3 regions of the Colwellia aquaemaris genome follow, and region 1 is predicted to be linked to each of the others. Evidence: riboswitches for the same ligand, from Rfam matches in the RefSeq annotation. Region 1 holds a riboswitch; each other region holds the start of a gene.

Region 1 (3,286 bases):
ACATTTTCAATCGATTAGAAGCATCGATTTTTATTGAAAATGCGTAAGGTTAAACCGGGATTACTCGGAAAATACCAATGCATGTACGACGCAAGTATATTGTTATGCTGATAGACAAATTCGCCTGCTCGTTCACTTGGGTGGTGCGTTGTTAGGCAAATAGGCTCAAGAGCAATTTCCGCGCAAGAATAATGAAAACTATGGCCACGCATAATGTTGTTAGACGTCGTAACGTTATGGTCTTCAGGACTAATTTCATGGTCAGTATTGTTTTTATCAAGCGGAGATAAATCAACCCATTGTGAGCCAATTGCAGCGAGCTTTTTCTGCATTTCCGCCTTGCCAGGAATAAGGCCAAGCATTGCCATTTGTTGCCCTGACATATCAGTTAGCTGCTCAAGTAAATACAACATACCGCCACATTCGGCAATTATTGGTTTATTGCTAGCAGCAAAGTCTTTCACGTCACTTAAAAACGTCACATTATTCATTAACTTTTCTGCGTACAGCTCTGGATAACCGCCCGGAATATATAAGATATCCCCTTCAGGTAAATGAGCGTCATTCAATGCTGAACAATAGGTTATTTCTGCGCCAGCTTGTTCCAAAAAGGCAATATTGGCAGCATAAATAAAGCTAAAGGCATTATCGCGAACTATAATGACTCGGGTTCCCACCAAGGCACGATGGATAAAGTCTGCTTGGCTGTTATTTTCAACCGCAAAAAACTCTACTTGTTTAGGTAATTCGGTCAAGCCAGTTTTAGCGATATGACTCGCTGCCTGATCTAGCTGGCTATCAATATCCGCTAATTCTTGCGCTTGCACTAAACCTAAATGACGTTCAGGCAAAGTGACACTGTCATCCTTTGGTAAGCGCCCGTAGAAACGAAACTCTTCTGGCAAGCTGCTACTCAATAACTCTGCATGGCGATCGGTATTAACGCGATTAGCAATCACACCAGAAAACGGTAAATCTTCTCGTAGCTTAGCAAGTCCAAAGGTCACGGCAGCGAATGTTTGTGCCATAGCTTTTGCATCAATAACGCCAAGTACCGGAATATTAAAGTATTGGGCTAAGTCAGCACTACTGGGCGTACCGTCAAATAAGCCCATCACACCTTCAATAAGAATAAGATCAGATTCTAAAGCCGCACGATAAAGCAATTCTTGGCAGCCCTTTTCACCCACTAACCATAAATCTAACTGATAAACCAATTCACCACTGGCTTGGCGCAAAATCATAGGGTCAATAAAGTCAGGGCCAACTTTAAACACCGTCACTTTACGACCTTGGTTGCGATGATATCGCGCAAGCGCGGCGGTTACTGTGGTTTTTCCTGAGCCTGAATGCGGCGCTGCCACAATTAAGGCGGAACACTTAGTACCGCTGCCGGTTTCATGTTCAGGCTTTTGCTGAAAAGCGGCTGTCGCTTTCACTGTTTCTGACTGACTCATTGCCATTACACCTTATCTTGTGACGATTTGGCTAAGCCTTTATCAGTTAAGAAACGGCTAATGGTGAAATCAATCACTATCGCAGAAATCACATAAAATACTGGATTAGAAATAGAGCGGAAATAATATTTATCAACACGCGTTGCGTATTCAGCCCATGATAATTCTGGGAATTTTCCTGACAAAGCATAGTAACTGCCATTGGAAATGAAAAAAGCAATTGAGCTAGCTACAAACAAGCCTAAAGCAACTTTAATAATATTGTTTTGCCAGGCACTTTGCTGCCAATGAGGTTTAGTATAAAAGCCAGCAGCAAACATAACCCCGTAACTTAATACTAATGCTGGGTAAGAAGTGGTAATACAATCGCCGAATTGTCCACGAAAATACGATGAGGCAAGATCAATCACTAAAGTTAAGGTATAGAAAAACCAAAACGCTTTCATATTACGTAAATACATACCAGCTAAGAAAAATATCGCGATTGAAGCGCTAGGTAAGTGGTTTAAGCTGGCAAAATGATGAGTGCGAGTTGCCAACATTAGCAAAGTTAAGACTGCAAATATTGCAAAAAGTAAGCTAATTGGCGTTTTTTGGTTGACTGATTTCATAACATTCCCGTATGCGAAATAAATTTTCACGGTGTTAGAAATCAAAGTTGGTAAACGGTATCGCTGCGTAATAAATCATTGAGGTGCTAAAATAACGCGATTAACACATCAAGCAAGCATAGAAAGTAGCTTAGGCCGTAAACTGTTCTCTGAATGACCGCCCACCGCAGTTGTCGAGTATTTGCTTTAGGCCGGTCTCCGGACTCCTGTTCATCGCATTTGCAACACCTTCCCATATTTGTCAATACAGTGGTTTTGTTGCTGCTCACAGTTACCGTTGCGGGGGCAGTACTGGTTTCTCACCAGTTTCACGTTTCACCTTTAATTAGCTATTTCCACGTAAAATAAAAATAGATAAATCAAAGACACCTAAATCAGCGCCGATAATACGTGATGAGTGAGTTTTATTCAATGAAAAGCAAATTATTAGCACTAAAGAACTAACCACAAAGCGTCAGCCCTGATATTTACATTGAACCAAAGAATTGATTTGGTTATTCTGCGCTTCACTTAAACGCCCGTTTTGCTCAGAGCTTAGCGCAACCAAAATAAGAACCATTAATGACGACTCGCTTTTTTTTAGCTCGACACGGGCAAACACTGTGGAACCAAACACAGAGATTTCAAGGCCAGCTCGACAGCGAATTAACCGAACAAGGCAAAATTCAAGCGGCTAATATCGCCTTATCGTTACAAAACGAAAATATCGACCGCATTATTTCTTCATCATTAGGGCGTGCAGTTAAAACCGCTACTATCTGCCAAAATCGTTTAAATGTTCCTGTTGAAACTCACACCGGCTTGGCTGAACGCAACTTAGGAAAATGGCAAGGACAAAACGTAGCAACCTTTAGCCAAGATGAGGATTATCATGAGTTATTGCATCAGTTTACCCAGCTCAAACCTGCAGATGGCGAAAGCGCTGTCGACTGTGGCTCTCGGGTATACCAAGCATTAGAAAACCTTGCCGAAAAATACTCAAATAAAAACTTACTGGTGATATTTCATGGTGAAGCATTACGCTGTTTTTTAGCTAAGTTAGGCGTTAGCTCTAACAATAACGCATATGAGCTATTCGACAATGGCTGCTTGTTTACTTTAAGCTATCAGCAGCAATGCTTTCACCTTGAGAATCAGCAGGTCTCCAAATAAATATGAAAAATAGCCATTTAATTTTCATCATCATTCAGTGCTAGGTTTTGGCAATAGCAATGGATA
Region 2 (3,286 bases), on a different contig from region 1:
GTTGTCATATCTATTTATCCTGATTTACGAGTGCGATACATGATCGCTAAAAAGAAAATACTACCAATGGCTGAGGTAATTATACCAATAGGAATTTCGACATTGCTCAGTGCACTGCGGGCAATAACGTCAACCCAAATTAAGAAACAACCACCCACTAAGGCTGAGCCTAAAATAAGTGGCATGGTTGTTACGCCCACTAATTGCCTTACAATATGTGGGATCATTAAACCAACAAAGCCAATACCACCACAATAGGCAACTATAGTTGCGGTAACGGCTGCGCATAAGGCTAATAAGATCAGCCGTAATTTATCAACGTTCACACCTAGGCTGGCGGCACTTTCATCGCCTAGCAGCAGGGCGTCTATATGTCGATGCAATGCGAAAATACTAATTATGGTGATAAACACCATGGCACTTATTAGGTAAAAATGAAACATTTCAACACGAGTTAAGCTACCCATTAACCAAAAAATAACGCGATTCGTGGCGAAAGGGTCACCAAGATAAAGAATAAAATGACTAATGGAGCCGAGCATAAATGAAACGGCAACGCCAGTTAGTAATAAATGGTTCATATTTCGCAGCAGTGTTGCGATACCAAAAACAATAACAACAGAGAATAAAGCGCCAAGAAAAGCGGCTAACGGTAACGCTAACATTTGTTCGTCTGACAACAAGAGTGTCGCAATTGTAGCCCCTAAACCGGCACCTGAAATAATGCCAAATAGGTAAGGATCTGCTAATGGGTTTCGAGTAACATTTTGCAAAATAGCGCCAGCGCAAGCCAAGCCCATTCCGGCAACTAAGCCCACTAATACTCGAGGTACACGAATTTGCCAAATCACCATGTCGTGCATAGGTGTCGCGCATTGGCTTATTACGCATTGCGCAATATCAAAGCTAGTAATTTGGGCAGGGCCAAAGGTAATGGCGGAGATAACCGAGAATATTGTGATCACCAATAAACTGCTAAATACCCAAGTGCTTTTACCTTTTACTACGGCAATTAAATTCATTAGTTTTTACCTATTAGCTTGCTTGCACTGGTTTTGACATCAGGATAAAAATGTACTCGAGGCACTGTACTACTAGTTGCACTCGTCTCGTTTTCATTTGTTGGTGCATGATAGGCGTAATCACGATAGCAAGGTAAGCCAAATACTTCGCTGAGTGTCGTTGGGTTTAAGGCATTGTCAACCTTGTCATTACATACCAGTTTCCCGTTATTGAGTAACAGCAAACGTGTGCAATATTGAGCGGCGAGGTTTAGATCATGAATGGTCATGATCACGGTTATTTTCAGTGCTTTCACTAACTGTAATATTTGATGTTGATAAAATATGTCTAAGTGGTTTGTTGGCTCATCTAACACCAGTATTTGAGCTTTTTGCACTAAGGCTTTAGCGATAAGAACACGCTGTTGCTCGCCACCGGATAGCGTATTGAAATATTTGTTTTCACTGGTTGCTAAGCCAACTTTCTCTAAGGCTAGCAAAATTTCTTTTTTATCAAGGTCGGTATCGCGGGCAAATAAAGCCTTATAGGGCAAAAGCCCCATACGCACTACGTCATAAACTTTTAAGTCAAATATTGGTGGTGACTTTTGTACAACCAGTGCGAAAATTTGCGCAAGATGATGAGGTTTATATTGCTTTATACTTTTATTTTTTAAGTTTATGTTGCCTTGCCAATTATTAGATTGATTAAGTAGACACTTTAACAGTGAAGTTTTACCTGCGCCGTTTGGGCCGATAATACCAAGAATATCGCCTTGCTTAACGTTGAATGAAATATCACTTAAAATTGCTTGATTGCCAACAGACCAAGAAACCGACTGCAGTGTTAATAGGTTTGTCATAATGTTCAGCTTAACTTTCTAAAAAGTATTTTAGTGCTAACACCAGTTTGGCTCTGATAATAAAAAACTGTTTTTAAAAGCGTCATTTTCTGCGATGTGCCTCAATTCAAATCAAATATTTGAATATGTTTCACTTATAGTGATTATATCTACAGAGAAGGAATTAAAGGTACGCGCGCCACAGTAGGCTGTGATGTTAGTAACTCTCGTGTATTCCCGCACGGCGTTAATCTACTAAGTATGTGTTAGTTGTGTTTGATACTAGGTGTCCTGACTTATAACTTAATTTTTCTACTTAAGTTACTTACAGTTGCGGGTACAGTCACGGATTTAAACCGTGTTCCCTATAAATCAGCGTTAAACCGTTTTGATAATAGCTGAAAGTATCATTTTATATTCGCTAGATTTTACGTGTATGTGCTTTGCTTTACAATGAAAACCAATAAGCTAGCTGGTCGCGAGATCAAATAAAGATTAAAAAAGGAGCCATAAGGCTCCCTTTGTATAAAGTTATAACGGTAAATTTAATTATATCAACTACCAAATTTTTACACGTTTTTCAGGTGCAATATACATAGCGTCACCTTCTTTTACGTCAAATGCTTCATAGAATTCAGGCATGTTAGATAATGAACCTAGTGCGCGGAATTCACCCGGAGAATGTGGGTCTGTTGCCACGCGGTTACGTAATGATTTTTCAACCATCTTGCCACGCCATACTTGTGCATAACCCATAAAGAAACGTTGATCACCGGTTAAACCGTCAATCACTTCAGCTTCTTTCCCATTTAATGATGCCTTATATGCTTTGTAGGCAATAGTAACACCAGATAAGTCACCAATATTTTCGCCTAAGGTTAGTTCACCGTTAACATTTAAGTCATCAAATACTGCATAGTTACTATATTGCTCAACGAGATTATCAGTGCGTACTTTAAAGGCAGCTAAATCTTCGTCAGTCCACCAGTTACGTAAGTTACCTTCGCCGTCATATTTACTACCTTGGTCGTCAAAACCGTGTCCCATTTCATGACCAATTACCGCGCCAATGCCACCGTAGTTTACAGCGTCATCAGCATTTAGGTTGAAAAATGGTGGTTGCAAAATCGCGGCTGGAAATACAATTTCATTTTTAGTTGGGTTGTAATAAGCATTCACTGTTTGCGGCGTCATACCCCATTCTTGTCGATCGATTGGGCCACCAAGCTTAGCAACTTCTTTTTGGTGAGAAACTTCACCTGAACGCATTATATTACCAACTAAGTCGTCACTTTTTATTGCTAATTTAGAGTAATCTTCCCACTTATTCGGGTAACCAATTTTAGGATCAAAGCTTGCTAGTTTAACCTGCGCTGCTTTTTTGGTTTCATCAGACATCCACTCTAATTCATCAATACTTGCGCCATAAGCACCACGTAAATT
Region 3 (3,286 bases), on a different contig from region 1:
GCTGGTGATGGTCGTTTAGGCTATATCACTTTAGGTTCAACAACTTACGGTAACGATGAAGTTGTACCACAAACTCACTACATTCAAAGTGGTGGTAGCTTTACTGTTAGTAACGTAGACAGCTCTGCAAATGGTGTATTAGCCGCTTGTACTATTTCAGGAAGCAGCTATAGCTGTTCAAACGTTTCAGGAAACATTTGTTTAGCTGAACGTAATGATAACCAAAAAGGTAGCAACTACCCTGAAATTAATCCAGCTAAAGCGTGTGCCGATGCCGGTGCATCAGGTGTTATTGTTTATAGTAATAGCGCTCGTCCAGGCCTACAAAACCCATTTTTAGTAGATGCTAACTCTGACGTAACAGTGCCAACTGTTTCTGTAAACCGTGAACTAGGTTTGCAACTTATGGGACAACTAGGTACGAATGCTAATTTAAATGTTGTTGGTGGCCAAGATTACGCATACTACAACGGTACTTCAATGGCGACTCCACATGTAGCTGGTGTTGCGGCATTAGTATGGAGCAACAACCCAGATTGTACCGCGACTCAAGTTCGTAACGCATTAAAATCTACAGCAATTGACTTAGATGTAGCAGGTCGTGATGACAAAACAGGTTACGGTTTAGTGCAAGCAAAAGCTGCATCTGATGCACTTGCAGCAAGTTGTAGTACAGTAACTCCACCACCTGCAGGTGGCAATGTATTAGAAAATGGTGTTGCTAAAACAAATTTGGCTGGTGCTAAATCTGAAGAGTTAAGCTTTACGATGGAAGTTCCTGCTGGAGCAACTGGCCTGAGCTTCGATATGGCAGGTGGCACAGGTGATGCTGACCTTTATGTTAAGTTTGGTTCAGCCCCAACAACATCAAGTTATGATTGTCGTCCATACAAAGGTGGTAATACAGAGTCTTGTCCAATTGCTACTGCACAAGCTGGAACATATCATGTGAAAGTGATTGGTTACTCAGCATTTACTGGCGTTAACCTAACAGGTAGTTATACTGAAGGTTCAACTGGCGGTGGCGGCGGAGCTACTGGTGGCAGCGCTTCAGTAACTGACATTAGTGTTGCTCGTCGTGCATGGACTTATTACACAATTGACGTACCAGCAGGTATGGCGACTCTTGATTTCAACATGAGTGGTGGCACAGGTGATGCTGATATGTACATTCGTCGAGGAGCACAACCAACATCATCAACTTACGACTGTCGTCCGTATAAAAGTGGTAATACAGAGTCATGTCCGTTTACTAACCCTGCTGCAGATACATGGCATATCGGTATCTACGGCTATCAAGCTGCAAGTGGTGTAAGCTTAGACGTAACATATAACCCATAGAGTTAAGCTAGATTCCCAACTAGTGTTGTAATTAGGGGAAGTACTAAAGTACTTCCCCTTTTTTTGTCTCCTTCAAAATCCTACTTCACGTAACTAAGCACTAAACAACTACAACTTTATTCTGTGTAAACACTTCTACCTTTGCTATAGTGCTGCAAACTACTTTTAGGTGCTTGACTCTCAATCTTTAGCGTCAAGAGAATAGGGAAATTGGTGAAACTCCAATACGTGCCCAACGCTGTAATGACATTTATGCTTGTTCATAAGCCACTGGTAATTTTTACTGGGAAGGCATCAAGCAGCTTTGTATCTATTGCCCGATACAATAATGTTTTAGTCAGAAGACCTGCCTAATAGTCAACTCCAAGCGAAAGGCCGATCGCTTTAAATCCATCAAGGGGAATATTTTGGATTTAACAAAACAAGATGCAACTAAAAAACATAGCAATAGCACTCAATCACAGCACTGCTTTAGTGCAGCAGATCAACAGGGACTCTATAAAGCAATATTTAATCGCCGTGACGTACGTGGTCAATTTTTACCAAAAGCGATCCCTAATGAGACACTAAGTAGAATAATTTATGCCGCACACCATGCGCCTTCTGTTGGCTTTATGCAGCCATGGGATTTTATTATTATTCAATCTCATGATGTTAAAAAGCAAATTCATCAAAGCTTTGCACAGGCACATAATGAAGCAGAAACTATGTTTGAACCTAGCAAACAACAAACATATAAAAACTTAAAGCTTGAGGGAATAATAGAATCGCCAATTAATATCTGTATTACCTGTGATCGAGAAAGAACAGGAAAAACAGTTATTGGACGAACACATATGAAAGAAATGGATTTATATAGTTCGGTTTGCGCTGTGCAAAACTTTTGGCTTGCAGCAAGAGCTGAAGGCGTCGGTGTTGGCTGGGTGTCTATTTTGCATCATGAGGCATTAAAAAGTACCCTTGCCTTACCAGACAACGTCGTTCCAATAGCGTACTTATGCTTAGGCTATGTTAGCCACTTTAAAGATAAACCTGAGTTAGAGTCGGCAAATTGGCTAGCAAGAAGTCCGGTTGAAGATTTAGTTAGTTTTGACTCTTATGGAAAGAAGGCGGAAACCAAAGAACAATCATCATTGGTTTCGCAACTGCAAGCTGACAAGCGTTTTCCTAGCTTATTTAAGCTATAAAACTGTACCTAAATCATACCAGTAAATATAAAAGCGTTTACAAACAAACGCTTTTATTTCTACCCGTATTTTTTGCTTGATATAAAGCGATATCCGCTTGTTCAAATAATGCCGTCCAATTCAATTCATCTTGTCGCTCAGCAATTCCAATAGACACTGATATTTTGGGTAAATACGCTTTAGAGTCTCGTTGCATTAATTTTAGAGACGCTATAGAAAGCCTTATTTTTTCGGCTATTTCATGTGCTTGTGTCATGGTTTTATTAACCATCACCACCACGAACTCTTCACCACCAAATCTCACAGCAATATCTTTATCTGAAATGGTTGTTTTAATGACTTTAGCAATACGCTGAATCACTTTATCGCCGATAAAGTGGCCAAATTGATCATTAATGTTCTTAAAATGGTCAATATCAATGGCCAAGGTCGAATGTACTTCCTCTATATCCAACTCTTGCAATTTCACATCACAGCCACGTCGATTAAACAGTCCGGTCAAAGAATCAACAATGGCTTCATGCCGTGCAGCTTCAAGCTTAGCTTTCAAAAAACTAACCTCGCCACAAGCGTGGGTTAATTCCAAAGACAGATCATTGTGCTGTTGCTGAGAAGTGGTAATGCTACTCATCAAAAATGCTACAATGTTTTGCATGGATTTATGATATTCGTGCTTAGAAAGTGCTTTTTCTGCTTTTTTCAAATTTGACGCGACGACTTTATCGCTATCAACTTGGGCATTAATTTTCTCTAACGTT

Evidence for each region. A riboswitch is a leader RNA that binds a small molecule or an ion and turns the genes downstream of it on or off. The one in region 1 is predicted to bind cobalamin.
Region 2: it holds a riboswitch for cobalamin, as region 1 does, so the genes downstream of both, AC27HL_RS18550 (ABC transporter ATP-binding protein) here and AC27HL_RS07140 (hypothetical protein) in region 1, are expected to answer to the same signal.
Region 3: it holds a riboswitch for cobalamin, as region 1 does, so the genes downstream of both, bluB (5,6-dimethylbenzimidazole synthase) here and AC27HL_RS07140 (hypothetical protein) in region 1, are expected to answer to the same signal.

Annotation. Positions count from the first base shown of each region.
Region 1 is NZ_BAAJLV010000002.1:188,176-191,461, reverse strand. Features, by position in the region: gene AC27HL_RS07145 (cobyrinic acid a,c-diamide synthase CobB) at 15-1,457, opposite strand; gene AC27HL_RS07140 (hypothetical protein) at 1,463-2,068, opposite strand; cobalamin riboswitch at 2,241-2,426, opposite strand; gene AC27HL_RS07135 (histidine phosphatase family protein) at 2,630-3,220, shown strand; gene AC27HL_RS07130 (cobalamin biosynthesis protein CobD/CbiB) at 3,280-3,286, shown strand, end outside.
Region 2 is NZ_BAAJLV010000011.1:5,519-8,804, forward strand. Features, by position in the region: gene cobO (cob(I)yrinic acid a,c-diamide adenosyltransferase) at 1-8, opposite strand, end outside; gene AC27HL_RS18545 (FecCD family ABC transporter permease) at 15-1,022, opposite strand; gene AC27HL_RS18550 (ABC transporter ATP-binding protein) at 1,022-1,864, opposite strand; cobalamin riboswitch at 2,114-2,261, opposite strand; gene AC27HL_RS18555 (M13 family metallopeptidase) at 2,402-3,286, opposite strand, start outside.
Region 3 is NZ_BAAJLV010000003.1:3,552-6,837, reverse strand. Features, by position in the region: gene AC27HL_RS09610 (S8 family serine peptidase) at 1-1,341, shown strand, start outside; cobalamin riboswitch at 1,492-1,709, shown strand; gene bluB (5,6-dimethylbenzimidazole synthase) at 1,749-2,528, shown strand; gene AC27HL_RS09600 (GGDEF domain-containing protein) at 2,566-3,286, opposite strand, start outside.